One region of the Thiocystis violascens DSM 198 genome, then DNA from elsewhere that is predicted to be linked to it. Evidence: predicted binding sites of a transcription regulator. Region 1 holds the regulator's gene; each other region holds the start of a gene.

Region 1 (7,895 bases):
GGGATGGATACAGTTCAGCGATCCGATCAGCGACTGGCGGGAATGCTCGGGAGCCTCGCCCTGCAAGGGGCGCGGCTCGCGCGGCTCGGGCGTCAGCCAATGCAGCTTGAGCTGGGATCCGGTCTGCGCAATCAGGGACTGAAGGCTATCGATCATCGCTGGCGGCCGTTGCAAGGGCGGCTTAGCGCGAGTTCAACACTTGCAGGAGCAATGCCGGCGAATCCGCCGCGCGCAGTTTCGCCCGGATCGCCGGATCGTTGAACAGACTGGCCAGATGCGCCAGGAGGCGCAGATGTTCGTCGTTCGCGGCATCCGGCACCAGCAGCGCAAAGGCGAGATCCACCGGCTCGCCGTCGGTCGCGTCATAGTCCACGCCCCGGACCGTCTGCACGAAGGCTCCCAACACCTCCGTGACCTCCTTGATCCGGGCATGCGGCAAGGCGATGCCATGGCCAAGTCCGGTACTGCCAAGGCGCTCGCGTTCCAGCAGTCGCTCGAACACGGTCTCGGTGTGCAGGCGCGGATGACCGCTTGCCAGCAGTTCGGCCAGCGTTTCGAGCAGGCGTTTTTTGCTCGCGATCTCAAGAGCGCACCCGATTCGGGCTTCGCTGATCAGGTCTGGGCTCAACATGGCTCAACGTCCTAGGATTCGCGGACGCGCATGGCGGCCGCCAGGTCTTCGCGCGCATTCCGCGGGCAGTCTCGCGGGTTCGGCGCGATGGTCGCGCAATCGCTGTCTAGGGTCATGAATTCGGGTCTCCTGCGATCGACCTGTCGGCTGGATCTGAGCCTAATGGTGGTGATCGTCTCTCGTCGTCTCAATAAAAAACACCCCGAACGGTCAGTCAACGAGCCGCCCGAGGTGCCTGGTGCGTGCCTACGGAAGCAACGCGTTCGCCTTCAATGCTCGGCCGCGGCTATTCCTCCGCCTCGGCGATTTTCGCAACAGGACCGCGGTGGCTGCTTTTCTTTTCCTTGTGGCGCAGCACCTGGCGATCAAGCTTGTCGATCAGGGCATCGATCGCCGCGTACATATCTTCGTGGGTAGAGTCGGCAAACACATTACCCCCATTGACATTGAGTGTCGCCTCCGCCTTTTGGGCGAGTTTTTCAACGCTGAGGACGACGTGGGCGTTGATGACGTGGTCAAAATGTCGCCCCAGGCGCTCGAATTTGTTCTCGACATAATCCCTGAGTGCATCGGTAATGTCGATGTGGTGACCCGTCAGGTTGATCTGCATCGTGTGACTCCTTAAGGTTCAAACGGCCTGTCAATCCAGGCGTTTGCGCTCGTTCGAGGGTGGGAGACCCATTGCCTCGCGGTATTTGGCGACTGTCCGGCGCGCGACCTTGATCCCCTGACCCTCAAGCTCCTTGGCGATTTTCTCGTCGCTCAGTGGCTTCCTGGCGGACTCCGCCGCGATCAGTTTGCGAATCAGGGCGCGGATGGCCGTGGACGAACACTCGCCGCCAGAAGCGGTATTGACGTGAGAGGAAAAAAAATATTTGAACTCGAAAGTGCCTCGCGGGGTGTGCATGTATTTCTGCGTGGTGACCCTGGAGACGGTGGATTCGTGCAATTCGAGCGCCTCGGCAATGTCGCGCAGAATCATCGGCCGCATCCCCTCGTCGCCCTGCTCGAAAAAATCCTGCTGCATTTCCACGATCTTGGAACCCACGCGCAGGACGGTATCGTTGCGGCTCGCCAGACTCTTGATGAACCAGCGTGCCTCCTGCAGATGGCTCTTCAGGGTCGTACCGTCGGCGCTCTGATCGGAGCGGCGGATCAAGCGCGCATAGTCCGCGTTCACTCTCAGTTTAGGCGTCGATTCGGGATTCAGCTCGACCAGCCAGCGGCCCTCCAGCTTGCGCACGAAGAGGTCCGGGACAACGTACTCCGAAGGCGCCGCCTCGATCAAGGATCCAGGCCGCGGATTGAGTCGGCGAATGAGTTCGATGGCGCTGACGATCTCCGGCTCCGGCGCATTGAGCAGGCGCGCCAGCGCGGCGATGTCTTTTCTCGGCAGATGCTCGAACCCGTCGCGGCAGATGGCAATGGCCAGGTCGCGGCAAGGCGTCTCCGAGGGCATCTGGCGCAATTGAAGCAGCAGACATTCCCGCGGATCCCGCGCGCCCACCCCGGGCGGATCGAGCGATTGGACGCGATGGAGCAGGGTCTGCACCTCATCGGCACCGATCTCCGGGTGGTCGATCGTGGTCAGCAGATCCTCGATGTGGGTGCGCAGATACCCGTCCGCGTCGATGGCGTCGATGATCGCCTGGGCGATCATGAAATCGCGCTCGTTGAGACGGCTGAGGTTCAGTTGCCAGGCGAGATGATCGTGCAGCGTTTGCGGACGGCTTTGGTGGGCGAAAGGGTCGTAGTCCGCGCCGTCATCGCCGCCTTGAGCGGCGGTGGGCAGATAGCTGTCGTAGACATCCTCCCATTGCGTATCGACCGGAAGCTCGTCGGGCATCTCGCTGGACTCGGACGGAACCTCCCGATCGATCCGCAGATCCTCCTCGGCGCGCGTGCGCGCGACCTCCTCGATCGGCTGGATCCGGCTGTCGCTCGCCTCGCTGGCACTGAATCGCTCGGCATCGTCGCCCTCCTCCAGCATGAGATTGGTATCGAGCGCCTCCTGTATCTCTTTCTGAAGTTCGAGCGTGGACAATTGCAGAAGCTTGATCGCCTGCTGCAACTGGGGCGTCATGGTGAGGTGTTGGCCGAGGCGAAGCTGGATGGATTGCTTCATGGAGCGCGAGTGCGTCTTGAGATGATCCCGTTCGAGTGCGAAAGCGTTAAGCGCGTCTTCGGCGATTCTAGCCCATTTCAATCTCCCGCGTTCGCCGTGTCCGGGCAGGGGGAGTGATGATGATTTTATCTTACACCCTTCCCGATCATGGCGGGGGCGTTAAATCGCAAACTTCCCCCGAGCGGCCGGGAGACCGACGCGGGTTGCGCGCGCGGCATGGCCGATGGCGTTTCAGGGCTACATGGAAAAATCGGCGCCCAGATAGACATCCCGTGCCTGCTGGTTGGCGAGCAGATCGGCCGGCACCCCGGCGGCGATCACCGTCCCGGCGCTGATGATGTAGCTGCGGTCGCAAATGTCGAGCGTCTCGCGCACATTGTGGTCGGTGATGAGCACCCCGATCCGACGGTCGCGCAGATGGGAGACGATGGCCTTGATGTCGCCGACCGCGATGGGATCGACCCCGGCGAAGGGTTCGTCCAGCAACATGACGATCGGGTCCACGGCCAAGGCGCGAGCAATCTCCAGACGCCTGCGCTCCCCGCCCGAGAGACTGAGCGCGAGCGAATCGCTCACATGCGCGATCCCCAGCTCTTCGAGCAGTCGCTCGCACTGTCGCTCGCGCTCGGGACGCTTGAGATCCCGGCGCGTCTCCAGGATCGCCAGGATGTTCTCGCGCGCGGTGAGTTTGCGAAACACCGAGGGCTCCTGAGCCAGATAGCTCAGTCCGGCGCGCGCGCGCGCATGCATCGGCAGCCGCGTGATATCGCGATCGTTCAGCAGGATGCGGCCCTGATCCGCGGCGATCAGACCGACGATGAGATAGAAGCAGGTGGTCTTCCCGGCCCCGTTGGGTCCGAGCAGCCCCACCACCTCGCCTGGATTCACGGCGACGCTGACGTCCTGCAACACCTGGCGACCGCGGTAACTCTTTTTCAGTCGTTCGGCATGCAGCGCGGTCAACTGGATCTCCTCCTACGTGGCTCGAAACCGACATTCGGGACGTTCGCTCCCGCCGGATGCGGCGTGAGCTTAGCGCGATTGCGGGGTGATGGTGATCTTGACCCGTTCCGAGCCGCCGGCGCGAAACCGCGCCCGCGCGCGGTCGTAGATGATCCGTTCGCTGGCGAGTCGATCCGCGCCCTGGATCAGCAGACCCTCGCCGATCAGGATCAATTCGTCCTTGTCGGCATCGTATTCCATCCGCCTGGCGAACGCCTGGACCTCGCCCTGGCGGTTGTCGAGTTGCTGTCGATACTTGGCCGGCGCTCCCAACGCGACGAAAAATCTGGGTTGACGGTCTTCCCGATGGTAAACGGTCACATGGTCGGCGAGCAGCCGCATGCTGCCCTGATCAACCTGGACATTGCCGACATAGACGCTGATGCTGTCGGTCTCGCGCACCTCGACATCATCGGCCTCGATGAAGATGGGCTGTTGGGCGTCCTCCTGGAGCGCCCAAGCCGGCGTCCAGATGCTGGCGGCCAGGCAGACGGCCATGAACAGTGCGCGCCGGACGGGGCGCGGCATGCTTGCCTTGAGCCAGATCGCGGGTAAGGACCGCCGCCGACAGGGTGCGAGGATGCTCATGGCGGCGTCTCCCGGGTTAACTCGTCGTCTGGCGCGGACTCCGGCGCGAACCGGATGCGGGCGCGGCCATGGAAGGTGGTCCGCGTCGGCTCGGTATACCAGAGCCGCATGCCATTGGCGGTCAGCGAGTCGCCGTCGCTGAGGATGCGGACCGGAAGATCCGTTTCCGCAAGCGCCTGCTTGCGCCAGACATCGATCCGTTCGGTCTCCAGATGCACCGGACGGGTCTGGCCGTCCCCCTCCCGATCCAACTGGACATCTCCGATGAGCCGAACCTGATCGCCGCCGGTCAGCACAAGACCCTCCTGAGCGCGCGCCTTCCAAGGCGGACCGGCGGACTGAAACAGTTCCAGGTGCGGACGATCGAGTTCGGACCGATCCTCCCTGACGAAATGGCGCAGTTCATCGGCCAGCAGGCGCCGGCTTGGCCGACCGACCTCATCGGTATCCACCGCGGCGAAATTCAGGACGACATAATCCGGCAGGCGCGGACGCGCGTCCAGCACCGGTGCGGTATCGGGAGGCGACTGAAGCTGCCACCAGGCGATCAGGCCCGAGACGACGAAGCAGGCGCCCAGCAAGAGTTGCCGGCGCGACCAGGACGGCCGCGAAAACCGCGAGGCGTTCGGGCTCATGAAAAACGAATGCTCATTGGAAACGACTCATGGCTCGATCCAGAGCGCCCTGGGCATCCAGGATGAATTCGCAGACTTCGCGCGCCGCGCCCTGCCCGCCGCCGGCACGGGTGCGCCAGTGGGCATGCTGCTGGACCCGCGGATGGGCGTCGCCGACGGCGACCGCCAGACCGACCCGACGCATGATCGGCAGATCCACCACATCGTCGCCCACATAGGCAATCAGATCGTCCGTCAACGAAAGGCGCTGCTTAAGTTCCTCATAGGCCGGCAATTTATCCCGGTAGCCCTGGTACACATCGGAGATCCCGAGACTTTCCATGCGCATCCGCACAACCTTCGAGGTACGCCCGGTAATCACCGCCAGACGGATGCCGGCATCCAGGAGCAGGGTCATGCCGAGTCCGTCGCGGGAGTGAAACGCCTTGTATTCCTGACCGTCGTCGCCGAGGAAGAGACTGCCATCGGTCAGCACCCCGTCGACATCGAAGATCACCAGACGGATGCGGGCGGCGCGTTCTTGAATGTCCTGCATACAACGGTACCCTCTTGTAAGCTGACGAAAGGCGACGGGGTCAAACCACCCCAGCCCTGAGCAGATCGTGCATGTTCAAGGCTCCGATCGGGCGCCGGTTCGGGTCGAGCACCAGCAGTCCGTTGATCGACCTGGACTCCATGAGCTGGAGCGCCTCGGCCGCGAGCGCCTCGGCGGCGACGGTCGCGCACTGGCGCGTCATCACCTCGTCGATCGCTGTCCGGTGGACCGAGATCCCGCGATCGAGCGCGCGCCGGAGATCGCCATCGGTAAAGATCCCGGCCAGGGTGCCATCGGCATCGACCACCGCGGTCATCCCCAGCCCCTTGTGCGACATCTCATCCAGGGTTTCCAGCAGCGAGGTGCCGAGCGTCACGCTCGGCAGCCGTTCGCCCCGATGCATGATCTCGCCGACATGCAGCAACAGTCGACGTCCGAGACTGCCGGCCGGGTGCGAGCGAGCGAAGTCCTCGGCGGTGAATCCGCGACTTTCGAGCAACGCGATCGCCAGCGCGTCGCCCATCGCCAACGCGGCGGTCGTGCTCGACGTGGGCGCGAGCCCCAGCGGGCAGGCCTCGCTCGCCACGCCGATATCCAGGCTCGCGTCAGCCTCTCGGGCGAGGGTGGAGTCGCGGCGGCCGGTCATGGTGATCATCGGCACCCCCAGCCGCTTGAGAATCGGCAGGATGGTCAGGAATTCCTCGGTCTCGCCGGAATTGGAAATGGCGAGCACCACATCGCGCGGGGTAATCATCCCCAGGTCGCCGTGGCTCGCCTCGCCGGGATGGACGAAAAAGGCCGGGCTCCCCGTACTGGCCAGAGTCGCGGCGATCTTGCCGCCGATGTGCCCCGATTTGCCCATGCCGAGGACCACGATGCGACCCTCGCAGGCGAGCATGAAGCGGCAGGCAGTCACAAAGTCGGCGTCAATCCGTCCCGCTAGCGCGGCGACCGCGGCGGCCTCGGTCTCGATCACCGCGCGCCCGAGCGCCTGAATCTTCTCCGCCTCCCCTGGCGCGAGGCTGGCCTGTCGCGCGCCCAGTTGTCGTCGTTCTTTGGTCATGCCGAATATCGCTCGGATCTGGTTCAGGGGCGACGCAAAAATACACCAATGCACGTCATACTGTCGCGCCGTCGAGTGATCGCGGGCCTTGCCAGCGGGGAGTGCGATCGAATTCAAGCCTGTTTTTCGTAGGTTCCCACCAGCTCGGCATGGGCGAGAATGTGCTCGTCCATCGCCAGCAGAAGGTCGTCCTTGCCGGGATTGCCCAGCTCGGACGGCAGGCGGGCATCCAGCGCGTAGAGCCGATGGAAATAGCGATGCCGGCCGATGGGCGGACAGGGACCGCCGTAGCCGGTGCGCCCCCAACTGTTGATCCCCTCGCCAGTCCCCGCCGGCAAGGCAGCGGACGCCACGCCCTCCGGCAGCCCCGGAGAGGTCGCGGGCAGGTTATAGAGCACCCAATGGTCCCAAACCATGCGTGGGGCGGCGGGATCGGGAGCATCCGGGTCATCGACGATCAGGACCAGACTTTCGGTGCCGACCGGCAGGTTGTCCCAAGTCAACGGCGGCGAGACATCCTCACCCTCGCAGGTGAATCGACGCGGAATCGGATCGCCATCGACAAATGCATCGGAGTTGAGAACCAGTGCCATCTTTTACCCTCCAGGGATCTGCTAACGTTGCTCACGACATCGGGAAGAATCGGACATGGCGGCGAGACGCCGAAACCAGCGCATCATCCCGCAAGATCCTCCTCAATCGCTGTGCGTCCTTAGGCGGCCAATTGGCCGCCATTTTTTGTCCGCCTGTCGATGACCGCCGCGCATTGAACATTGATCCAACGCAGGCGCCGCGGCATTGCACCGACATACCGCCGGTGCGACATCTCGGTTACAGTATAATTTCGGTTCTTCGAACAATCAGCCGAAAGGGCGCGCCAGCGCCCTGCATTCCACTCAAGCGCCACGACAGGATCACCGATGTCTGACTACAATGCCGAGGACGTCCGCAATATCGCACTGGTCGGCCACGCCGGCTCCGGTAAGACCACGTTGGTAGAGGCACTGCTCGCCGCCACCGGCGTCATCCCCAGCCCTGGAAACGTCGCCAAGGGGACCACCGTCTGCGACTTCGACCCGCTGGAAAAAGAACTGCAACACTCGCTGGACGCGGCTATCACGAGCTTCAGTACCGGCGGCAAACACATCAATCTAATCGACACCCCCGGCTACCCGGATTTCCTCGGACGCAGCATCTCGGTTCTGCCCGCCGTGGAGACCGCCGCCCTGGTCATCAATGCTCAGTCCGGCATCGAGCCAATGAGCATCCGCATGATGAAGGCCGCGCAGAACCGCAAGCTGTGCCGTCTCATCGTC
Region 2 (7,895 bases), 1.6 Mb from region 1:
TCTCGATTCCGCGCGGGGTTCGGACAAAGCCATTCAGATGCTGCCCGAACGCGCGCATCCCAAAAAAAGGCGCGGCAGCCCGATCAATCAGACAGCACGCCTGCTCCCGACGATTCGCGGTGACCGGATACAGCTCGCCATGGAGATGACTGACACCCCCTTCTTCCGCCAGACGCTGGACCACCTCCGACAGCACCGCAGTCCGTCCGGCGAAATCGGCGGGCGCGCCGACCCAGCGCACCCCATCGTCCGCGCACTGGAAGCGATCGGGCCAACGCCGGAGCTGCTCGGCGGCAGGCGCCCGGAGACTGCCGATCCGCTCGCCATCGAGCAGAAAAGGCAGGAAATCCTGCGGATTCCAAGTGTTGCAAGCCTTGATTTTCTCAAGAAAGCTCATCGCGCCGTCAACCCCGTGCCACGCAAACCCTCTACACATGCACGCATCAGCATTCCTCTGTTTTCGCCAGAGACCAAAGCCTCTCCATTTCGTCGCGCATCGCCAGGCTCGGCTCCAGCCCGCGTGCATGCAGCGCCGCCTCGATCTGCCCGAAACGCCGCTCGAAGCGACGATTCGCCGTCCGCAATGCCTGCTCCGCATCCACCCCCATGTGACGCGCAAGATTCACGCAGGAGAACAGCAAATCGCCGATTTCATGCACGCGCGCGCCGGGATCCGCCGGCTCGGCCAGGGTCTCGCGACATTCGTCGAGTTCCTCGATCACCTTATCGAAAACGCCGTCGATGGCGTCCCAATCGAAACCGACCCGCGCCGCGCGCCGTTGCAGTTTCTCGGCGCGCACCAGGGCGGGCAAGGCATGCGCCACACCCGCCATCAGACCGACCGTCTTGCCGTCGTGCTTGGCCGACCGCTCCAGTGCCTTTTCGCGCTCCCAATTGGCATGCACCGCCTCTGGATTCGGCAGATTCGCCGTGCCGAAAACATGTGGGTGACGACGTATCATCTTGTCGCAAATACTCTGAATGACCTGCTGAAGCACAAAGCTGCCCTGTTCCTCGGCCATGCGCGCATGGAAAACCACTTGCAGCAGCAGATCGCCAAGTTCCTCGCGCAGAGCGCTCATATCGTCCTGCTCGATCGCCTCGGCGACTTCGTAAGCCTCTTCCAGGGTAAAGGGAAGGATCGTGCGAAACGTCTGCCGCAGATCCCAGGGGCAACCGCCATCGGGATCGCGCAGCCGCGCCATGATGGCGATCAGATCGTCGAGCGAAGCCGACTGATTCATGGATTCGTTCATGGATCGATCACACCATAAACCACGCTTCCTGGACACTGGAATTTAAAAAAACGGGACAAAGGCATTGACAGTAACCCCAGTTATCTGAATAATTCGCTGCTCGCAGAGTTTGCGCATTCTGTCTCTGGCTCACTCTTTTCAGCTTGTTGGAAGTGTGCCAGTAAACCAAAATCAAGTCATCAAGCGCCCGTAGCTCAGCTGGATAGAGTACCTGGCTACGAACCAGGTGGTCGGGAGTTCGAATCTCTCCGGGCGCGCCAAATAAAACAAACGGTTAGCTGAGAAATCAGCTAACCGTTTTTCGTTTCTGCCGGAAAAATCATTTTGTAGTCGCGTCTGTAGTCGCGTACGGCACTCGCCACCCCTGGCGTGATGGTCGCGCGCGTTCTGGCGCCGGTTCGCTCGATGCTTGGGGCGAGGGATCGAGCGCACGTCAGATGGCCTTGATCTGCGCCCAGAAGAAGAACGGTCGCGCGCCGTCGATCACGCTGTCGTCATCGATGGCAGACGTCGGCCCGGCCAGCGATTGGCCGAGTCTGGCATCTTCTGCGTTGTTCAGCCGCCCCCGACAGGCGATCGCCGTTTCGCGCTCGGTGCGTTGGCGGCGTTCCGACACGGGACACGCAACCTGAGGTTCCCCTGAAATTTCGTCTTCCAAGGGTGACGTAAACTGACGTTCACACTGGAGACGATGATGCAGAAGATCCCGCAACCGGAATACACCACCGAGTTCAAGGAACAGGCGGTCAAGCGCGTCAAGGATGGCAAGACCGTGGGCGCCGTGGCCAAGGAGATGGGGCTGGTCGAGCAGACGTGACGCAACTGGGTCAAGGCATCCGATGCGGGCAGGCTTGATGACCCTGGCGCCCGGAAGGTGACGCCGGAGGAGATGGAACTGTCGCGTCTGCGCGCGGAAGTGATCCGCCTCAAGCGCGAGGTCGACATCTTAAAAAAAGCGACGGCGTACCCTTCGGCTGCGCTCAGGACAGGCTTCGCGAGGGATGCGCTGTTCAGTCTGCCCTGGATTGACGCGCAGCGCCCGACGTTCGACCTGGTCGCGATGTGTGGGGTGCTGGCGGTCAGCATCAGCGGTTATCGCGCCTGGAAACGCGGTGGCCACCCGGAACGCCGATGGCTCACGGATCTCCAAATGATCGTCCTGATTCAAGCGATCCACGCCGAAGTCAAGGGCGCCGACGGCAGTCCACGCCTGCTGCGGGAGCTGCATGCACGGGGCTTTCCGGCCAGCAAAGAACGGGTGGAGCGACGGATGCGCGAGAACGGCATCCGCGCGCGCCACAAGCGCCGCTACAAGGCCACGACGGACTCCAAGCACGCCCTGCCCGTCGCCGATAACCTGCTCGCGCGTGATTTCACCCCGAGTGGCCCGAATCAGGTCTGGACCGCCGACATCACGTACCTGTGGACCGATGAAGGCTGGCTGTCTCTCGCCATCGTGCTGGATCTGTTCAACCGCGAAGTCGTTGGTTGGTCGCTCAAGCCGCGCATGACCGCCGATCGCGTCACCGATGCGCTCACCATGGCCTGGTTCCGACGCAAGCCAGCCACCGGCCTGATGCATCACTCCGACCGGGGCAGCCAGTACGCCAGCCATTGTTTCCAGGACAAGCTGACCGAAGACGGGATGGTCTGTTCAATGCGCCGCAAGGGCAACTGCTGGGACAATGCCCCCACCGAGAGCTGGTTCAACAGCTTCAAGAACGAGCGGGTCTTCGGCGAGCGCTTCGCCACGCGGGAAGCGATGAAGGCCACGGCTTTCGCGTACATTGAGGTGTTTTACAATCGCAAGCGGCGGCACTCGACCCTCGGTGACCACTCGCCGGTCCAGTTTCTGAAAGACTGGCTCAACGCTCAGCAGAGAGAAAAACGGGTAGCATGAGCACACTCCCTTGGAAGACGAAAAACCGAGGGAACCTCAGATTGCCCAGCCTCGGGCGTTGGGGATGGCGGTCAAGCAGACCGGCGGGGGCGAATGATAACTGCGGGTGACTTTCCGGAAGAGGGCGCGGGATGGACTTGACAGAGGCGCACACCTTGGCGCTCTAGGAACTCGGGCGCTTCCCCGAACTGGCGGCTTGGTCCTTTGGCTGGAATCGGCGCAAGCGCGCGCATGGGCTGTGCCGCGATGATCGGCAACGGATCGATCTGTCCGCCCCGCTGACGGCGAGCGTGCGATAGCATCCCACCTCGCGCAGATCCCGCCGACTGCGCATCAGCCTGGCCTGCCAGGCCCACAGGCGTTCGTGTGACAGCGGCGCCTGACAATGCCGGTAGAGGTCGACCATCATCTACGCCATGCCTTGTTCGGCGGGCGCCACGCGCCGGTGATCATGCGCGAGGCCAAACTGACGCAGGAGCGCGGCTTGGAGGCGACGCGATCACTTGGCGCAACTGGGAACGAGAGGGAGCCGCACCGTCACGTTGAGCTGGGGTCTTTCGGCGTCTCCGGTCGGCCACGAATAAAATCCATTTGACGTTGCGAAATGACATGACCATTGGCGGCGGCCTTCGCGATGTAGGCAATGCCAAGGTTATCGTTCTTCGGGACGCCGTTCCCCTCGATGTAGCAGGTTCCCAGCAAGTTCATTGCATCGGCATGACCATGCTTGGCGGCGAGTTCCAACCAACCAATCGCCCATTCTGGCTTGCCCTCGGTTAAAAACAGTAACGCGACCTCGTTTTGCGCGTCCGCATCCCCCGCGTCCGCTTTTGCGAGCACAAGTGCATCCTCTGGCGAAAGTGAAATGCACAGGTGAGGCTGAACGAGATCAAGCGGAACCATGGAACGTCCGCTGGATGTTTCGCTCTTGACGATATGACCGGAAAATCGCCGCCAAACGGTTCGTTCGCTCCAACCGGTCAGCATGGCGGTTGCTGTAACGCTGATGAGCATGGCGTGTCTCTCGATCAGATGCGCTTCGAGGCGCGTGTGAAATCTCGGGAAGCAGCGATTCTACAGCGCCAATGTCGGCGGTGTCATAGCTCCAGGTGTGTCAATGTCGGCGGTGTCATGGCTTTAGGTGTGTCAATGTCGGGGGTGTCATAGCTTTAGGTGTGCCAATGTCGGCGGTGTCATAGCTCCAGAGGTGCTAATTTCAGGATGGCAGGCATGTTGGCAGGTCATTTTGGGGATGCGTTCGATTCCGTCGTTTTCCCACACGTCATGTCGTCGCGCGCGAAAACAAAAAATACCCTTTCAGATCAATAAGATAATCGAGAATATGGCGAGACGGATGGAGCGGCGGAAGCCACGCCTGAGCGATTGGCATACGAACTGCTGTATCGGGATCGGGAGACCTCGGAAGGGCGGCGATCCAGATTCAGAGCCGATTGGCCTCCCCGTTCAGACGGTTTCATCACCCATTGCGGAGAGATTCATGAAAAAGTTCCAACAAGGCTTTACCCTGATCGAACTCATGATCGTCGTGGCGATCATTGGTATTTTGGCGGCTATCGCCTTGCCGGCTTATCAAGACTACATCGTGCGTTCCAAGGTTTCCGAGGCCATTATCGCGGCATCCTCGGCTAAGTCCTCCGCCAGCGAAGCATTTATGAGCGACGGCGTGACGGGCCTCGCTGCCGCATCGGCGGCTTGGGGTCTCATCCCCGCGGCTGAAAAAGCAACCAAATTCGTCGCGGATGTGACCATGGCCGCTGGCGGTACGGTGACCGTCACCACGGCGGGTACGGCCGCTTCCGGGTTGCCGACCGCTGCGGCTGGTATGACGCTTGTTTTCTCGCCAAACGTCCAAAACGCCGCTCCCGCCGCTGGCGTGACTGGTGGGATCGACTGGGCCTGCGGTTCAACCACCGTAGCAACAGCCGGTACACGCGGCTTGACTAACGCCAACACTGGTACCATGCCCGCCAAGTATGCTCCGTCCGAGTGCAAATAGTCGTGACTTAGCGCGTTCGGACGCTAGCCGGATGCAAGAACAAGTCCTCGGCTCGTCGATCTGCGCTTGGAGCAAACGCCCTCGGAAACTCCGAGGGCGTTTTTGTATCCATGAGCCAACACGTGCGCCAGCCTCGCAGATATCGCAAGTCTTGATGTCACAGCGTCACTTTAGGAAGATAAAAAGACATCCTTCTGGTTGGGATTTGCGATGATGCTGGTTGGAATCCTCTATCCCCCCCAGTGGTCGCACTGGTGAACGACATCAGGTTAAACGCTGGTTGAGCGTTAAACGCTGGTTGAGCGGAGGAAAGCGACCGAAGAGGCAATGAGCAATGGGACTATTTTTCTGGAACCGACAATCAAAGCGCGTCGAAGCCTTCGCGATGGAATTGGCCACCGACTTTTTCGGCCAGGTCTCGCCGGAGGCGCTCGCCGGATTCTTTCGGGACGAGCGACTGGACAAAAAAAACCGCAAACGTATCGATGCGCAAATGCAGAACCTCGTACTACGGCTCATCCAATTCAAACAGTTACATAAGCTTGGGGTCTATGGCAAAGCCAAGTTTCACCAAGTGTTCATTGGCCGGCTTGAAGAGCTTGGCTATGATGCCGCAGCGATCAGGGAACTCAATACCCTCCTGATGCTTAAGACCCCGTAAATCCAGGGTTTCCGCCTGTATCTCTCTAACCGCTAAGACGGTTCCAGGAGGCGAGACGAAAGAAGGATTTTTCCACCTTGCCGCCGTGCGCCTGAATTTCGTTGAAATAGGGCCGCGCGCAGGGACCAAGCGCTCGGACGAGTTCGCTGATATAGGGCGCGTAATGGATCCAGCGCTGCTTTGAGCTGGTGTAAACAGGCTGGCGCACCTGCCACAAGCTTGCCGTTGACACCGCGCGCTTGGCGCGATGAAAATCCAGGCAATCGTCGTCCCACTCAAGTCCGCAATGGGCAATGATGCGCTTGGCTTCGCTGGCCGTATCCTCGATGAGGGTTTCATACTGAACATCAAGAATACGGCTCTTTGGAAGCACTGAACGCCAATGCGCGATCATGTCCTCGTTGAGCCGATAATACTGGCCGATCCAAGCGAGGTCGTAACTCCAGGGCGCCTCTCGAAAGGGTTGGAAAAAGCACGACAGGCTGGTATCCAGCGGATTGCGCACGGTATGAATGATGTGCGCCTTGGGGAAAATTAAGTCGATGAGTCCGATAAAGAACAGATTGCCCGGAAGTTTATCGACAATCCGTACAGCGCCCTCGCCATATTGCCCCAAGGCTTCGAGATACTGGCTGGCGATTGCATCGGCCATTGTGCGATCTAGGTTTTTAAAGCAGTCAGGGAAGACTGGTTTCTTCCCTGCGCTTTCTAAGCACAACTTTTCACTGAGACGCGGCAGGACCGGCATTTCACCTGCCGTCACCACCTGCGGATGGCTGGTAAGGATCTGCTCAATCAGGGTCGAGCCTGAACGTGGCATGCCTAGGATGAAAATGGGTTGCTCGGTCTCGCTCCCCAGACCAGTGTGGCGTTCGAGAAACCGGCGGGTAAAAAGCTTTCTGGTTCTTTTGGCTAGGATGACCGTGCCGGTGAAATCAATCGCGCGTTTGCCGACGAGATTCGCCCGCCGATAGTGTTGGAACGCGAGTTCCCATTGCTTCAGATCGTCATGAATTTTCCCGAGTCCGAAGTGGAAATAAGCGCGTCGAGCAGAAGGCATGTCACCCTTGAGTTGCTGCTCGACCCATTCCATCATCTCGCCATCGGGTTCCCGATACTTTTTGATCGAGGCGAAATGAAAGAATGCCTCGCCGCTGGTTGGATCGAGCTTCAGTGCGCGCCTGAAATGCCTTGATGCCTCATCAATGCCGCCGTCGTTGGCGTAGACCAGGAAGCCAAGGGTCTGCTCCATGTAAGCGAGGTCGGAGCATTGCATGCGAATCGCGGTGCGGGCATGTTCGATGGCCTCGCGAAGTTCTCCGAGGGCGAGATAGGTGCTCGCGAGATTCGCATGCACGTCATTGGCGTAAGCCGGATGTTTTGCAAGTACTTCTTCAAGCAGCGTAGCGGCGACGCGGTAGTCCGCATGCTTCATGAAGGCTAGCCCGAGGTTGGTCTTGGCCCAGTTGTCGCGTGGATTAAGCTCCAACGTTTTGAGCAGAACCGGAATGGCCTGCTCAATCCGACCTGTATACATTAAAGTCTCGCCAAGCCCGCTGAGATAGTTTGGATCTTCCGGCACCGCTGCGGCCAAAGCGGCAAAGTGCTCCGCAGCCTCTGCGAAGCGTTGGCTGCGCAACTCGATACGACCGAGTTGGTAAAGCGCGCCGAGGTCGCCCGGCGTCTTGGCGAGAAAGCGCTCGACAAGCATGCGGGCGTCTTCAAGCTTGCCCGCTTGAAGCAGCTTTTCGGCCCTGGAGAGATTAAACAGATTGTCGATGCTTTGGGTTTCGCTCATGCGCGTGCTCATCCATTCACTGTGGAACCAAAAACGCCCACCAAGGTACCGCAGCGTTTGTGATGAGGCGGGCATCACGGTCATCTTTCGTCACTTAGCCGGATCCGTTCTCGGGTGTACTAGCCCCAACCGCGCTTGGGGTAAATCTGTCGTGCGGCCAAACGCTGAGGGCATGGAGCCATTGCAAGACCAAGTCGTAAGAGTTGGCTCTCGGCGCGTCCTTACCATAGGCATCCCAGATTGATTGCGCCGCCTGCGGCTGC
Region 3 (7,895 bases), 110 kb from region 1:
GTCCGCGGCTGGCCATCGTCAACAGCAATGTGCCGAACATGGTCGGTCAGATTTCCACCGATCTTGCCAATGCCGGGCTGAACATTCTCGACATGCTCAACCGCTCGCGCGGCGACGTGGCGGTGACGCTCATCGATATCGATAAGCCTTGTCCCGAGGACACGCTGGCCCAGCTTCGATCCATCTCGGGCGTGCTTTCGGTTCGTCATCTCGGCGGCTGAACGGGGTTCTTGCGTCATGGCGACAGACAGCAGCGACGGACTTGACGGGGTGCGCAACCGGATCGATGCCATCGATCAGGAGTTGTTGCGGCTGATCAGCGAGCGCGCCCGCTACGCCCAGCAGGTCGCGCATCTCAAGACCGAGTCCAACGGCCAACAGGTGCAGTTTTATCGACCGGAGCGCGAGGTCGCGGTGCTGCGCCGCATCAAGGACGCCAATCCGGGGCCGCTGGACAGCGAGGAGGTTGCCCGCCTGTTCCGCGAGATCATGTCCGCCTGTCTGGCGCTGGAGCGCCCACTCAACGCCGCCTTTCTGGGACCGGAAGGCACCTTCACCCAGGCCGCAGCCATCAAGCACTTCGGCCATTCGGTCGTGACCCGCGCCATGGCGACCATCGACGAGATCTTTCGCGAGGTCGAATCCGGGGCCTGCGATTTCGGCGTGGTGCCGGTGGAGAACTCGACCGAGGGCGTGGTTAGTCATACCCTGGATCTGTTCATGAGTTCGCCGCTGCGGATCACCGGCGAGGTGACGCTGCGGATTCATCACCATCTGATGAGTCATGAGGCGGATCCGAGCGCGATTCGCGTGCTTTACTCCCATCAGCAATCGCTGGCCCAGTGCCGCGGCTGGCTCGACCGCTACCTGCCTCACGCCGAGCGGATTGCCGTCGGCAGCAACGCCGACGCCGCGCGCACCGCGGCGAGCGAGCCGGGATCGGCGGCGGTCGCCGGTTTGCAGGCGGCCGAGATCTACGGCCTGACGGTGCTCGCCGAACGGATCGAGGACGATCCCGGCAACACCACCCGCTTTCTGGTCATCGGCAAAGCGGATTCGCCGCCGAGCGGTCAGGACAAGACCAGTCTGCTGCTCTCCTGCCGCAACCAGGCGGGCGGTCTGCACGCCTTGCTGATGCCGCTGGCCGCGCACGGGATCAGCATGACCCGGATCGAATCGCGCCCCTCGCGCCGGGGCATCTGGGATTATGTCTTTTTTATCGATATCCTCGGTCATCGCCAGGATCTGGCGGTCACCGCCGCCCTGGAGCATCTGGAGAAGGACGCGCCGCTGTTCAAGATCCTTGGCTCTTATCCGGTGGCCGTGTTGTAATCCGGGAGCAGTGGTCAGCGGTCAGCGGTCAGCGGTCAGCGGTCAGCGGTCAGTGAAGTGTCCATCAACTATTTCCCGACTTGATCGGTACTGTCCGGCAGCCATCGGGACGTCGAAAATGGACAGTTTCTTAATAACGATCTCACGCGGAGGCGCGGAGTGCGCGGACATAAAGAATGATGAATGATTGGGACGGCATCCAAGGGGTATCCCGATGGCAATCTCTCGGCGTGAGCCGTGAGACATCTTCCGACTCTCCGCGTGCTCCGCGTCTCCGCGTGAAACTTTTTTTACTCGTTACTAACACTCTTTCGATGCCTTATGAGCCAAGCTGACAACCCCTTTCTGGCGCTTGCCGCCCCCTGGATCGCCGGGCTCACGCCCTATGTGCCGGGCAAGCCGATCTCGGAACTGGAACGCGAACTCGGGATCCGCGACTCGGTGAAACTGGCCTCGAACGAAAACCCGCTCGGACCCGGACCCAAGGCACGGGCGGCCATCGCGGCCATGCTGGATGAGATCGGCCGCTATCCCGATGGCGGCGGTTTCGAACTGCGCCGCGCGCTGGCCGATTTCCACAACGTTTCGCCGGCATCCATCACGCTCGGCAACGGCTCCAATGACGTGCTGGATCTGGTGGCGCGCACCTTTCTGCAGCCCGGCGTCGAGTCGCTGTTTTCCGAATTCGCCTTCGCTGTTTATCCGATCGCGACCCAGGCCGTCGGTGCCACCGCGCGGGTTGCCAAGGCACGCGATTATGGTCATGACCTTAACGCCATGGCCTCGCTGGTCACCGACCAGACCCGCGTCGTCTGGATCGCCAACCCCAACAATCCGACCGGAACCTGGCTGTCCGCACAGGCGCTCAAATCCTTTCTCGGCGCACTGCCGAAAACCTGTGTGGTGGTGATCGATGAAGCCTACACCGAATATGTGTCCGAGCCGGATTTCCCGGACACCACCCATTGGATCGAAAGCTGCCCGAACCTGATCGTCACCCGCACCTTCGCCAAGGCCCATGGTCTGGCCGCGCTGCGGATCGGTTATGGCATCAGCGATCCGCGCGTGGCGGATCTGCTGAATCGGGTCCGCCAGCCCTTCAACGTCAACGCCATGGCCCAGGCCGCCGCCGCCGCCGCCATCGCCGACCGCGAGCATGTGCGCGCCTCGGTGGAACTGAACCGCGCCGGCATGCGTCAGTTGACCGAGGCGTTCGTCCGGCTAGGACTCGACTACATCCCCTCGGTCGGCAATTTCGTCACCCTGAACCTCGGACGCCCCGCCGGTCCGATCAACGACGCCCTGCTGCATCGTGGCGTCATCGTGCGCCCCGTCGGCAACTATGGTCTGCCCAATCATCTGCGGATCAGCGTGGGTCTGGAGCAGGAAAACGCGCGCTTCATCGATGCCCTGGAAGACGTGCTCGCGGCATGATCGAGCGGCTCGCGATCATCGGGGTCGGGCTGATCGGCGGCTCGCTGGCCCGTGCCCTACGCGCCGCCGGCGCGGTGCGCGAGGTCGTCGGCTGCGGCCGCGCCCTGCCGAATCTTGAAAAGGCGCGCGCATTCGGCGTCATCGACCGTTTCACCCAGGATCCCGCCGAGGCCGTGCGGAATGCCGACCTGGTCTTTGTCGCCGTGCCGCTCGGGGCCATGCGCGGCGTCTTCGACGCGATTCGTGAGCATCTCCAGCCGGAGACCGTGATCACCGATGGGGGCAGCGTCAAAGGCAGCGTGGTCCTGGACGCCAGCGCGGCCTTCGGCGCACTGCCGCCGCGTCTAGTGCCGGGTCATCCCATCGCCGGGACCGAGCATAGCGGGGTCGAGGCATCCTTCGCCGAACTCTATCGGAATCGTCGTGTCATTCTGACCCCCCTGCCCGACACGGATCCCGACGCGCTCGCGCGCGTACAGACCATGTGGGAAACCTGCGGCGCCGAGGTGACCCTCATGTCGGTGGCGCACCATGACGAAGTGCTCGCCGCCACCAGCCATCTCCCCCACATGCTCGCCTTCGGACTGGTCGACGCGCTGGCGCGCATGCGCGAGAACGACGAGATTTTCCGCTATGCCGCTGGCGGCTTCCGCGACTTCACTCGCATCGCCTCCAGCAACCCGGTCATGTGGCGCGACATCTGCCTCGCCAACCGCGAGGCATTAAGCGCCATGCTCGCGCGCTTCGGCGTGGAGATGACGGACCTCGCCGAGAGCATCCGCCGCGCCGACGGCGATCATCTGCTGGAGATCTTCGCGCGCGCCAAGGCTGCGCGCGACCGCTCGATCGAGCAGTCTCACTAAGCAACTGTCCATTTTCGACGTCCCGATGGCTGCCGGACAGTGCCGCTCAAGTATCGGCGTCGCCCGCTACGGGGCGCGTCACTGCCATTTAAGTTAAGCCGTTCGTGGTGAGGCCCTCGAACCATGAACGGCTTAACGCTCAGAGGCTTAAGATTTTCCGTCCGCCCTTCGACAAGCTCAGGGCGAACGGAAAATCCTTAACTTAATGGCAGTGACGGGGCGCGTAGGAGCCCGCTTGCGGGCGACTTGGCCGTCGGTTTCAGCGATTCGGGAAATCATTGCTGGACGGTTTTTTAGTTGAGATCCGGCGTTTGACCAGCCGCGACATACACCGCTCGTTCGGCGACGTTGGTGGCGCGGTCGGCGACCCGTTCGTAGTTATGCACGATCCACAGCAGATAGGTGCCCGTGAGCGCGAATCCCGCGTCGGTGCGCATTCTGCCAAGCACTTGCTGGATGATGGCCTCCTCGTCACGGTCGACCTGCGCTTCGCGCACCACCGCCGCGCGCGCCGTCGACTCGTCGCTGTTCGAGGTGAAGGCATCGAGCGCGTCGGTCAGCATGGCGATGGCGTTGCCGGCAACGCCGAGGATGGCCGCGACAGGTTCGGGCGGAAGGCGTTCTTCCCCGATCTTCAGCATGACGCTCGCCACATCGCCGGCATAATCGCCGATGCGTTCCAGTTCGGAAACCAGTTCCATGCAGGCGCCAAGCGCGCGCAGATCCTCGCCCGCCGGCTGATAGGCGGCGAGCGTGACCAGGCACTGCTGTTCCAGTAGGCGTCGCTGTTGATTGATGGCGGCGTCGGCCTCGATGATCCGCGCCGCCAGGATCAGATCATGCGCCTTGAGGCAGACCACCGATTGATTCAGCGCCTGGATGACCAAGGCGCCAAGGTCGCCGATGGCCGCCTGAAGCTGGACACGCTTTTTCTGGACCAGATTGATTTTATCGGCCATCGGGGCTTCCTCGTTGCGGTCGTGAGAAATGGGCTCAAGAAACAATGGCATCCTAAACCGCGTCGGATGAACGTCGGATTCCACGCGAAAGGCGGTTTCGACAACAAGTCATCGGTGCATTGCGTCATTATCGCACAAGCATGTTGCGGAAATTGGGGCTCGAAAAACCCTAAAGCCTCGTCGCGATCTGTCCCGATTCCCACAAGCGCGTACGCTCCGGTCTGTCGCGATCCTCACAAAACGGGCACGACCGATCAAGATATCGTTTTTATATCAAACGCTTGGCCAATTAATTAAAATCGGCACGACGATTGCTAAATTGCTTCTAGATTCTTTGATTCAGCGGGGCCGGGCGCCCCCGATTTTCTGGAGGCTGCGTGATGGCGTTGAAGGTATTGAGCCACGACGAGGGGGCGCCGGTCGGCGGCTGCGCGGCGAGCGGTTGCGGCAGCAGCACCGATCGGCTCGCTCATCTGCCCGAGGCGATTCGCGCGAAGGTCAACAATCACCCCTGCTTTTCGGAAGACGCGCACCATCATTACGCGCGGATGCATGTGGCGGTAGCGCCCGCCTGTAACATCCAGTGTCACTACTGCAATCGCAAATACGACTGCTCCAACGAATCCCGCCCCGGCGTGGTCTCCGAGGTGTTGACCCCGGATCAGGCGGTCAAGAAGGTCATGGCCGTGGCCGCCGCGATTCCGCAGATGACGGTGCTCGGCATCGCCGGCCCCGGCGATCCGCTGGCCAACCCGGCGCGCACCCTGGAGACCTTCCGCCAGCTCTCCGAGAAGGCGCCGGATATCAAGCTCTGCGTCTCGACCAATGGCCTGGCCCTGCCGGCTGTCGTGGATGAACTCTGCAAGCACAACATCGAGCATGTCACCATCACCATCAACTGCGTCGATCCGGACGTGGGCGCCAAAATCTATCCCTGGATTTTCTGGAACAACCGTCGCATCAAGGGGCGCCGGGCGGCCGAGATCCTGATCGAGCAGCAGCAGAAAGGGCTGGAGATGCTGGTCGCGCGCGGCGTGCTGGTCAAGGTCAATTCGGTGCTGATTCCTGGCGTCAACGACGAACATCTGAAAGAGGTGAGCCGAGTCGTCAAGGCCAAGGGCGCCTTCCTGCACAACGTCATGCCGCTGATCGCGGAGGCCGAGCATGGCACCTTCTACGGGATCATGGGACAGCGCGGTCCGACCACGGAAGAGCTTCAGGCCCTCCATGATTCCTGTGCCGGCGACATGGCCATGATGCGCCACTGCCGTCAGTGCCGCGCCGATGCGGTCGGGATGCTGGGCGAGGATCGCGGGCACGAGTTCACGCTCGACAAAATCGAGCATCTGGACATCGATTATGCCGAGGCCATGGTGCGCCGCGCGGAGGTCCATTCGGCCATCGAGGCCAACCGGACGGCGCAGCGCCGGCGCACGGGCGAAACCTTCGTCTCGCTGGCATCGCTGCAACGCAAAATCCCCGTCAAACCAGAGCCGCGCCCAGTGCTGATGGCGGTCGCGACCACCGGCGGCGGCGTCATCGACCAGCATTTCGGCCATGCCCGCGAGTTCCTGGTCTACGAGGCGTCTAGCCAGGACGTGCGCTTCATCGGCGTGCGCAAGGTGGATCAGTACTGTGCGGGCGACACGACCTGCGGCGAGGCCGAGACCGCGTTGCACAAGACCCTCCGCGCACTGGATGGCTGCGAGGTCGTCCTCTGTTCCCGGATCGGTTACGAACCCTGGAGTCAACTGGAAGCGGCCGGCATCGCGCCGAACGGCGAGCATGCGCTGGAGCCGATCGAGGAGGCGGTTACCGCCGTTTATCGCGAGATGGCCGAGTCGGGGCGTCTCGATCGGCCGATCCCGGAACCCCAGCGCATGTCCGCCTGAACCTGCATCGTGTCGAAGCGTTATTTGTCGGGAGACTGATCCGATGGCATTCCAAATCATCGAAGGCTGCGTGAACTGCTGGGCGTGCGAGCCGCTCTGTCCGAGCGGGGCGATCTTCGCGGCCACGCCGCATTTCCAGATCGACGCGAAGAAATGCACCGAGTGCGAGGGCGACTTCGCCGAGCCGCAGTGCGCGAGCATCTGCCCGGTCGAAGGGGTCATTCTCGATGGTCTGGGCGTTCCCGCAAATCCGCCCGGCTCCTTGACCGGGATCCCGCCGGAGCGCATGGCCGCGGCCATGGCCGAGATCCAGGCGCGTTAACCATGGCCTCGTCCGTGATCTTCTACGAAAAGCCGGGCTGTCTGTCGAACGGCAGGCAGAAAGCCCTGCTGACGTCGCTTGGGCATTCGCTGACCGTGCGCGATCTGCTGGCCGAGCCCTGGACCGCCGAGCGCTTGCGGTCCTTTTTCGGCGCGATGCCGGTACGCGACTGGTTCAATCCGACCGCGCCCCGCGTCAAGCAGGGCGAGGTACGCCCGGAGACGCTCGACGAATCCACGGCACTGGCCCTGATGCTCGCCGATCCGCTGCTGATCCGTCGTCCGCTGATCGAAACCGAATGCGGGCGCGGCTGCGGTTTCGCGCCGGGTCCGATGCTGGATGCGCTCGGCGTGGCGCTTGAGCCGGAGCAGGATCTCCAGTCCTGCTCGCGGATTGGTCCGGATCCGCATTGCGAGCGCCCAAGCGCTCGGGCGGCGATCCGATGACCGCCTCGCGGCAGACCGTTGCCCAACCGGGCGAGGCCGTCGGGATCGTGCCTGGCGTGCACTGGATCGGTGTCCTGGATCCGAGCCTGCGCTCGTTCGACATCATCCTGCGTACCGCCAACGGCACGACCTACAACGCCTATCTGGTGCGCGGGAGCGATGGCGTTGCCATCATCGACACCGTCAAGGCGGGGTTTGCCGAGGAATTCTTCGCGCGTCTGGAGTCGGTCGCCCGTTACGACGAGATTCGGGTCATCGTGCTCAATCATCTGGAGCCGGATCATACCGGCGCGCTGCCCGAGCTGATGCGGCGGGCCCCGCAGGCCAAACTCTACATTTCCACCCGCGCGACCACCATGCTGAAGGCGCTGCTCAAGCCCAAGGGCGACGAGCGCCCCTTCGAGTACGAGACGGTCGGCACCGGCGACGAGGTCTCGCTGGGCGACCGTACCCTGCGCTTCCTGCACACGCCCTTTCTGCACTGGCCGGATACGCAATGCACCTATCTGGTCGAGGACGGGGTGCTGTTCTCGGGTGACGTGTTCGGCTGTCACCATTGCGACAGCCGTCTGTTCAACGATCGCTGCGGCGATTTCCGGTTTGCCTTCGATTATTACTACGCACACATCATGCGTCCCTTCAAGACC
Region 4 (7,895 bases), 2.0 Mb from region 1:
GAAGAAACGCGGCGGTTCGAGCGAGAGGTTCGGGGATTCCAGCGGCGTCCGTGGCGGTCGATTGCGCGTCGGGTTAACCAACCCGGTGTTGCACAAACACCCGGCGACTGGCAGTGGCGAGGCCAATCAGGCCGATGCCTAAAAGACCCAGAATGGCGGGTTCGCGGATCGCAGTGACGTAATCGTACCGGATCGAGGCGGTGCCAGAGGCGGAACCGGTATTGCCCGCCAAGACCCAGTTAGTAACCGAGCCACTCTGGGTGCCGCTGGAATTCAGGGTAATGGTGACGGTTTTCGGACCGCCAATGTAGCCCGACAGGTCGGCGCTGTGCGAATACAGGTCGGTGGCGATGGTGGTGTTGACGCTTGCGGTTCCAACGATGTTGATCGACGAATTATCGAGAACCGTACCGATAAACCCTGGGGTCGTGAGGACGTTGGTTGACGTGAGCAGGCCGCCCGCGCCGGACGCGAATATCGTCGCGGTGGCGGTTAACGGCGTCGGATTGCCAACGATCTGATTACCGAAACCAGGGATAACGAATGCGATGTTGTTCAGGGTCTCAACCAAGGTGAATTGGAAATGGACGCTGGTCAGGGTGCCCAGAGACGCATCGAAACCGTCGTACAGTAATGCGATCTGAGTATTGAGCGTCGGCGTGGACCAATTGATCTCCTGCCAAGGGGTATACAGAGTGGTGGCGCTGGCTGGAGTGGCGGCAAACATGCCGGTTGCCGTCAGGGCGAGCGCGAGAAGTGCGTATTTTTTCATCATTGAAAATCTCCGATACCTGGAGTGGATACGAATTCGGTGAAGGGAAACTCTGCTGCCGCAGCCCGTTGATCATATGGGAAGCAAATTTTGAACCGTTTAAAAAATTAAAATTAAATTCAATGAGATCGCCGAGCCCCCTTGACCAAGGAAGGTGCCGCGCGGGCAAAAGCGTAAAAAATTCTGACACCGTTGACGGGCGGATTCCGGTTTGCGCGGGACAGCGCCGGAGCGGCGATGTGGCCCGGTGCGGGAAGGGTTCGGCAACAGTCTGGGCGCGCTTGGCGGGCGGCCTGTGTGCGACGGCGAGGTTCATGGCAAAAAAACGCCCCCGATCTCCGGGGGCGTTCGCGCGTTCGATCTTACGCGGACTTGCGGCGACGGGCCGCGCCTAAACCGAGCAGGCCCATGCCGAAGAGGGCAAGGGTGGCGGGCTCGGGGACAGTGTTCTCAAAAGGAGGTGTGGCCCAAGAGAACGAGAAAGAAGGCGTTGTAGATCCACCTGTTACCTGACCGGTAAGACGGAAGGAAGCAGCCATACTTGTTGCTGGTGCGGTAGCAGTGTACTGAGCGGTGGTATCAGTAAAAGTACCTGTTCCGTACAAATCCATAGCACCCGCCGAAGTCGCGTTGCGGACAAGAGTTAACAGGTCAAACTCATAATTTCCGCCATTCCAGACCAGAAAATTATCCATAGCTGAAAAAGCATTAATGTTTAGGGTCTGCGTAATCACTCCAGAGAAGATATTCGAAGCAACCAGTTCGGTCAGCATGTCGTTAGTGTTGCCCAGATAAGTAGGCGGTAAACCGGAAACAGTGAATGCTGTACTCCCAAAGTCAACAGCGGACGCATTATTCATATCGGAGCCAGTGAAGCTCGCCACAGAAAAAATAGTGCCAACAGTGGCAGAATACGTGCCATTCATCTCAAGCGCATGAGCACTTAATGGCAATGCAACCGTTGCAACCAACAGACCGGAAATCAGATAGTTTTTCATGGTAAACCTCGCGTGAAATTATAGAGATTTAGAGTTCTAAAAAATAACTCTTGTGCCGTCGTATCGAGTCGTCTAAATCAATGCACTCCCCATGCCAAAAATAAATTTATCTTCAATTTCAAATTATTAAAAATTTAGCGACCACCAGGCACCCGGCAGAAATCAAATGTTGTAAAAAATCCTGACACTCGCCCCCCCCGCCGCGCGGTGTCAAATGCCGTTGTTCGCGCCGCTTTTGCCCCTCCTGACCGCGTCAAATTGCCCATTCGCCGGGTGCTCGATAATCATGTATTTGTTTTCAAAAACAAAAAAATTCTCGCACTCTCGATTTTGCAAATGTAAAGAAACCTGACACTTTGGCTGGACTCTGACGGAGCGCGTGAAGCCGTCCGTGGTTCGAGAGCCTCACCACGAACGGCTTCAAGCAGGGCAAACACCTCGCCACGAACGGCTTCAGGCAGCGTGGTCGCCAAGTAGGATGGGTAGAGTGACCGCGCTCCGACCTCGAACCCTTGGCACCGACGCCCGCCGGTCACGAAACCCATCGTGCGACCGCCCTTTCATCCCATTGAAAAATCATGGCAAATCACCTCTGGCTGCTCCGGCTGCGCTGGCCCCCACGCTCCAGCACGAGAGCATGCCGCGACGCTCCAGCGTCGCGTCGCCAGCGTTTGGGAATGCGTCAAGGAAAGTGTAAAAAATCCTGACACTTGGGCGGCACGTAGGGCGTTTGTCTTCGGGATAGAGTGAGTCGGAGGGCTGCGCGTGAAGCCGTTCATGGTTCGACCCTTCGACAGGCTCAGGATTCACCACGAACGGCTTCAGGAAGGGCGAGCGCCTCGCCACGAACGGCTTCAGGCAGGCCAAATGTGGTTAAGGCGAATTCCGGAAATGACTTGACCAAGCGCCAAATCCCGTAGGAGCCCGCTTGCGGGCGACGGGTCACTGCCATTAAGTCAATGAATTTTCCGTTCGCCCTTCGATAAGGCCCTCCTGAGCGCAGTCGAAAGGCTCACCACGAACGGCTTATAGCCATCGAACGTAATAACCGGACGTAGAGGGCGGGTTTAAAACCGCCCCCTACGCGAAGGCTATAACTTAATGGCAGTGGGGCGACGGGTGAGCGCACGGAAGGCATCTTGAAGGGTCACGTCGCCCGCAAGCGGGCTCCTACGGGCAGGCTCTGTCACGGAAAGGACTTGACCCGGAGAGCGCGTTTAAGACGAAAATCGGGAATTCCCGGCATGCACCAAACGTTGCAATTGTTCCACGCGCCGCTCGTGGATAAAGTTGGCGCGTACCCGCTCGCATCCTTTCCGCCCCATCTCACGCGCCAAGGCTCCGTCGCGTAGCAGGCGCGACAGACCCTCGGCAATGGCATCGACCCGATCTCCGTCGACGCGCAATCCGGTCTCGCCATCGAGCACCGCGGAGCCGGTACCGCCGGCCAGGCCGGCCAGGGCCGGTTTGCCGCTCGCGGCAGATTCCAGATACACCAGCCCAAAGCCTTCGGTGTCGCCGTTGATCTCGCGGTTCGGCATGGCAAAAAGATCGCAGGCGTTGTACCAGCGCGGCAGATCCTCGTAACTGACGTGCCCGAGGAAATGCACCCGCTCGGAAACGCCCAGATCGCCGGCAAGCTGCCGCAAGTGTTCCAGATCCTCGCCAATGCCGATCAGGGCATAGTGCGTGTCCAGCCCTTCCGCCAGCAGCGTGGGCAAGGCGCGGATGACATTGTCGAAACCCTTGCGCCGCTGCAGCCGGCCCACCGAGAGAATGAGCCGCGTTGCAGCGCCAAGACCAAGAGACGCACGCAAATCCTCGGCCGGAAGCCCCGGGCGAAAGCGCGTCGCATCCACCGTCGGGTAGACCACCGCGATCCGCTCGGGCACCACGCCAATCAGATCGATGAGCGTGTCGCGGGTAAAATCGCTGTTCGAGAGCACCCAGTCGGCATGACGCAGGGCAAAGCACATGGCGCGGAATTTGTTGCCGCGACCCCAGCCGGTCAGTTCCTCGCCATGGGCATAGGTCAAGACGGGCCGCCCGGTCAGGCGTCCCACGGCCCAGGCCACGAGCCCCTCGGGCAGTGCCCGGCCGGCAAACACGGCGTCGACTCGCGTGGTCATCGCGATCCGAAGCGATGCCAGAAACAGCCGCGTGTACATGAACAGGGATTCCGGCCGCGCCCAGGGAACCCGCTGGAGCCTGAGCCGGTGAATGCTGTTGGGGTGGGTCCGGTCGAACTCCGCGGCACCGGGAACGTCAGCCGTGACGATATGAATGTCCTTGCCGCCCAAACGACGAAAATCGTCATCGAAGGAGATCGCCGTTCCACCCTTGGTGGGCAAGAAAAGTTCGGTAATCAACAATAACTTCAGGCTCATGCACGTCTCCCCGCGAATACTGGCGCCACGACCGACACGACGCTGTCGATAGATAAGCGGCACCCGGAATTGGCATCGGCCATTACGATCGCGGCACCCGATCAATGACGGATAAGGAATCGATACAGGTCGACATAGCGATCAGCAAGCTGCCTGATCGAAAAGCACTCTTCAACCCGCCTCCGCCCCGCCGCGCCCAGCGCTTGCGCCGCCGAACCAAGCCCGCACTGCAAAGCCGCTCGCAACCCCGCGACATCGTCCGGCTCGAACAGACAGCCGGTTTGACCGTCCACCACGAGTTCTCGAGTTCCGCTCACATTGGCGGCGAGACAGGGAAGTCCGCAGGCCATGGCTTCGAGCACCGCGTTCGGCAATCCCTCCGACTTGGAAGGCATGATGAAGAGATCGGCCGCGCGGTAGTAATCGGCAACCTGAACCACCTCGCCCTCGATGCGCAAGAGATCGGGATGCGCCAGGGCGTCTTGGCTCATGGTCTCCTTGAAGTATCCGTGCGGATCCTCGCGGCTGCGCGGTCCGACGGCAAGCAGCAAGGCATTCAACCCGAAACCCTCGGCGCGCAGCCATTCGCGAATCAGCCAGCCCACATTCTTGCGGTCGTCGAAGACCCCCATGTACAGGACGATTTTCTTGTCCAAAGGCAATCCATAGCGGTGGCGCAAGGCTTGGCGCTCATGCGGATCCGCCGGGAACAGCCGTTCGGTATCCACGCAATTCGGAAAATAATGCACCCGTTCGGCGGACACTCCGCCCTCGATGAACTCCCGTTCGAGATCGCGGCTAATGGCGAGGCAGGCATCGACACGCCGGAGCATGGCCAGATGGATACGCCCCGTGATCGTTTGTCCCAAATCGCGCAAATCGTTGTTCGCCAGGCTCGCCTTCGCCAGGGATTTAAGTTTGAACGCATGCCCTAGGGGACCGACGATCACGTTTCGATAATAAGCGCCATGGGTGTGAAGGAAATCGAAATCCCGATGACGGCGTTGCAGGAAACGATAGAGGTTCCACCACAAACGCAGTTCGCGATGCTTATCGCCCCGCCCGCAATCTAGCCGCGTGACGCGAAAGCCGTCAAACGCGTCTTCCGCTGACAAGCCCTCCCAGCGTTGGGTGACAAACTCGATGTGATGCCCCCTCGCGCGCAATTCCTTCGCCAGGGTCACCGCCTGCAAGGCGGCCCCGCTGTACTCGGGCGGGAAATAGCTGCTGAACATGAGGATACGAAAGCCGCTCACGGGTTGCCTTTGGCGAGATGCTACGCGACGAATCGGCGCATTGTAGCAGCCTTCAAGCGTGGCGCTCCAACCAACCAAAGAGCACGACCAGCGCCCAGACGCGGAAGGCTAAACCGTTATCCCCGGCCCGAAAGCGCTCGACCGCGGGCGCGATGGCCGCCTCGCGAATCAGGCGATGACGCGCCAGCACCCGGTGATCGAGATAACGCCTCACCAGGGCGTCATCCTCGTGGCGAAGCAGGCTGACGAACGGAAAATCGAAGCCGTGCTTGGGCAGATCCCAGCGCTCGCGCGGCACATAAAGCGCGAGCAAGGCCCGCAGCAGACGTTTTGGCTCCACCGCCGTGTCGCGGGCAGGGCGCGGAAGTCGATGCACGAGTTCCTCGACCCGCCGGTCCCAGTACGGAAAGCGGATCCGCAGGTCGCTGGACGCCGCGGCCTGATGCACCCGATCATCGGGAAGGTTGCCCATCAGGGCACTGTAACGCTCGAAGTGCGCGGCCCTCGGAAACTGGCGATAGAGCCGAAAAAAGCGCGTCTCCGCGAGCGTCACCGGGGTGTCGCACAGGGTTTCGATCTCCGGTCTCGACCAGCCCTTCCAGCGAATCAAAAAGTCTTCCGGCGTCTCGAAATCGAACATGGGAGCATAACCGGCCAACCGGGGGATCTGTCGCAGCAGTTCCGCCACCGCGTGCCGCAGCGGGCGTGGCAACATGACCGCATATTGCGTGGCGATCCGCGTATGGCGCGCCGGCATGACGCCTAGCAGGGTATCCGCGCCGGTCCCGTCCAGAACGGCGTCGACCGTTTTCCGGCACTCGCGGTAGAGCAGCAAGGTCGGCAGGCCCGCCGGATCGGCAAAGGGCAGATCGACCGTCGCGAGGAAGTCGTCGAAGGCGTCCGCGTAGACCGCCAGGTCATAGCGGATGACGTGATGACGAATGCCGAGCGACTCGGCGATCCGACTGGCCACGGGCGTTTCGTCGAACGCGTCGCCCTGAAATCCCAGGGTGAAGGCATCGATGGCGTCGCGATCGATCTTGGCGGCGATGGCGCAGAGCAGCGCGGAATCGATGCCGCCGCTCAGGAAGACGCCGGTTGGACGGTCGCGGTTGAGTCGTGCGGCCACGCTCGCCTGCAGCGCCGCGTCCAGGGCATCCACGCAAGCCTCAAACGGCGGGGTTTTGGAGCCGCCGGAGCGGTTGCGCGCACGCCCGGGCGGGAAAGGCGCGGGGCCTGGATACGACAGATCGGATCCGCCAAAGCGCGCGGGCAAACCTGGCTCCAACGCCCGGATGCCGACATAGATGCAGTTGGGCGGCGAGATGTCCAGAAACCGCAGATATTCGTGCAACCCCTGGGGCGCGACGGCTTTAGGCACGCCCGGCAGGGTCGTCAGAAGATCCAGTCGGGTCGCCGCCACCGCCCATTCCCCTACCTGATACCAATAAAGTGACTGGGCGCAGGAGCCGTCGCGGTAGAGCACCAGCGTGCCCGTGCGCGCATCCCACAGCACCGTGCAAAAGACACCCTCCAGACGCGCGAATCCGCCCTCGCCCCAGGCCGCGTAGACGGCGGCGATCAGTGCCGCAGGATCGGCCGCGGCCGGGACGCCGACGGCGGCCAACTCTGCCCGGAGCCGTTCCGGTTCATGGAGTTCACCCAGGAACAGACCGCTCGTCTCGTCGCCGGACCAGACCGCAAGCGGGGCAGCGTCCCCGCCGAACCCGAACGCCTCGACCGGTCCAGCGGAAAAGCGTCGACCGCCGCCGCGCCGCTCGGCCCAATCCGTCGCGGCCAGGCGCTGGAACCCGGTCGGATCCCACAGCACCAGAAAACCCGGCGGGTCGAGGGTCGTCGTCATGTTGTCGCGCCCCACGTCAACCCCACCCTCGCGGCGAGCGCGGACGCGAGATAGTAGATGGACCGGAGACTGACCTTGCCGGACAGGGCGCGCAGATAGGCACGGGCCGCGTCGCCGTGGGCGCCTTGGCGCGAATACAGATGTCCGAGTTCCTGGAATTCGCGGGTCATGCGCGACCGGAGAGCCGCCGCGTGAGGGCGGACTCGATCGGCCTCGCGCTGACGATGCGCGTCCAACATGCGCAGGTAAGCCAGCGTCATGGCGATCGGATCGCGCGACGTATTCTCCGGATGGCGGCGACGCAACAGATAGACCGCATCCAGATGCGCCATGGGACAGGCCAAGGCGACCCGGAACCAATATTCAAGATCCTCGACCAGACGCAGTGTCTCATCGAACTCGCCCACGCGCTCCACGCAGGCGCGGCGCATCACGACCGAGCCGGTGGTGATGAAATTTCCGCTAATCAGCTTGGCGTAGGGCGCAACGACCTCGACCGGATCGCCCCAGTAGGCGGAATCATAACCCGCGCTCTCGAACAGCGTTTTGACATAGGGGCCTTGCGCATCGAATTGACGACAGTCGCCAAACGCCAGGCCGATCTCGGGATGCGCCTCC

The links. The regulator sigma-54, encoded in region 1, starts transcription at its own class of promoters, with help from an activator protein. The targets are predictions, from matches to a motif close to TGGCANGNTNCNTGCTT.
Region 2: a site for sigma-54 is predicted at 4,541-4,557, ahead of THIVI_RS03900 (pilin). Genes of this name have one in related genera too.
Region 3: a site for sigma-54 is predicted at 4,889-4,905, ahead of nifB (nitrogenase cofactor biosynthesis protein NifB). Genes of this name have one in related genera too.
Region 4: a site for sigma-54 is predicted at 1,851-1,867, ahead of THIVI_RS24080 (PEP-CTERM sorting domain-containing protein). Genes of this name have one in related genera too.

Annotation. Positions count from the first base shown of each region.
Region 1 covers NC_018012.1:2,433,327-2,441,221, reverse strand. The annotation lists gene hprK (HPr(Ser) kinase/phosphatase) at 1-156, opposite strand, end outside; gene THIVI_RS10815 (PTS sugar transporter subunit IIA) at 182-631, opposite strand; gene hpf (ribosome hibernation-promoting factor, HPF/YfiA family) at 918-1,241, opposite strand; gene THIVI_RS10805 (RNA polymerase factor sigma-54) at 1,272-2,756, opposite strand; gene lptB (LPS export ABC transporter ATP-binding protein) at 2,994-3,719, opposite strand; gene lptA (lipopolysaccharide transport periplasmic protein LptA) at 3,789-4,346, opposite strand; gene lptC (LPS export ABC transporter periplasmic protein LptC) at 4,343-4,981, opposite strand; gene kdsC (3-deoxy-manno-octulosonate-8-phosphatase KdsC) at 4,995-5,516, opposite strand; gene THIVI_RS10780 (KpsF/GutQ family sugar-phosphate isomerase) at 5,557-6,579, opposite strand; gene THIVI_RS10775 (YbhB/YbcL family Raf kinase inhibitor-like protein) at 6,693-7,172, opposite strand; gene fusA (elongation factor G) at 7,500-7,895, shown strand, end outside.
Region 2 covers NC_018012.1:865,054-872,948, reverse strand. The annotation lists gene THIVI_RS03935 (DUF4743 domain-containing protein) at 1-397, opposite strand, end outside; gene mazG (nucleoside triphosphate pyrophosphohydrolase) at 444-1,256, opposite strand; tRNA gene THIVI_RS03925 (tRNA-Arg) at 1,440-1,516, shown strand; gene THIVI_RS03920 (hypothetical protein) at 1,690-1,872, opposite strand; partial or broken gene THIVI_RS03910 (IS3 family transposase) at 1,951-3,156, shown strand; gene THIVI_RS03905 (tetratricopeptide repeat protein) at 3,694-4,170, opposite strand; gene THIVI_RS03900 (pilin) at 4,655-5,173, shown strand; gene THIVI_RS03895 (hypothetical protein) at 5,508-5,834, shown strand; gene THIVI_RS03890 (tetratricopeptide repeat-containing sulfotransferase family protein) at 5,860-7,716, opposite strand; gene THIVI_RS03885 (fused MFS/spermidine synthase) at 7,727-7,895, opposite strand, start outside.
Region 3 covers NC_018012.1:2,320,132-2,328,026, forward strand. The annotation lists gene THIVI_RS10240 (phosphoglycerate dehydrogenase) at 1-221, shown strand, start outside; gene pheA (prephenate dehydratase) at 238-1,332, shown strand; gene hisC (histidinol-phosphate transaminase) at 1,654-2,766, shown strand; gene THIVI_RS10255 (prephenate dehydrogenase) at 2,763-3,629, shown strand; gene phoU (phosphate signaling complex protein PhoU) at 3,923-4,588, opposite strand; gene nifB (nitrogenase cofactor biosynthesis protein NifB) at 4,969-6,480, shown strand; gene THIVI_RS10270 (4Fe-4S dicluster domain-containing protein) at 6,524-6,802, shown strand; gene THIVI_RS10275 (ArsC/Spx/MgsR family protein) at 6,805-7,248, shown strand; gene THIVI_RS10280 (FprA family A-type flavoprotein) at 7,245-7,895, shown strand, end outside.
Region 4 covers NC_018012.1:4,419,372-4,427,266, reverse strand. The annotation lists gene THIVI_RS19645 (choice-of-anchor E domain-containing protein) at 74-775, opposite strand; gene THIVI_RS24080 (PEP-CTERM sorting domain-containing protein) at 1,135-1,770, opposite strand; gene THIVI_RS19640 (glycosyltransferase family 4 protein) at 2,988-4,157, opposite strand; gene THIVI_RS19635 (glycosyltransferase family 4 protein) at 4,259-5,413, opposite strand; gene THIVI_RS19630 (asparagine synthetase B family protein) at 5,466-7,277, opposite strand; gene THIVI_RS19625 (glycosyltransferase) at 7,274-7,895, opposite strand, start outside.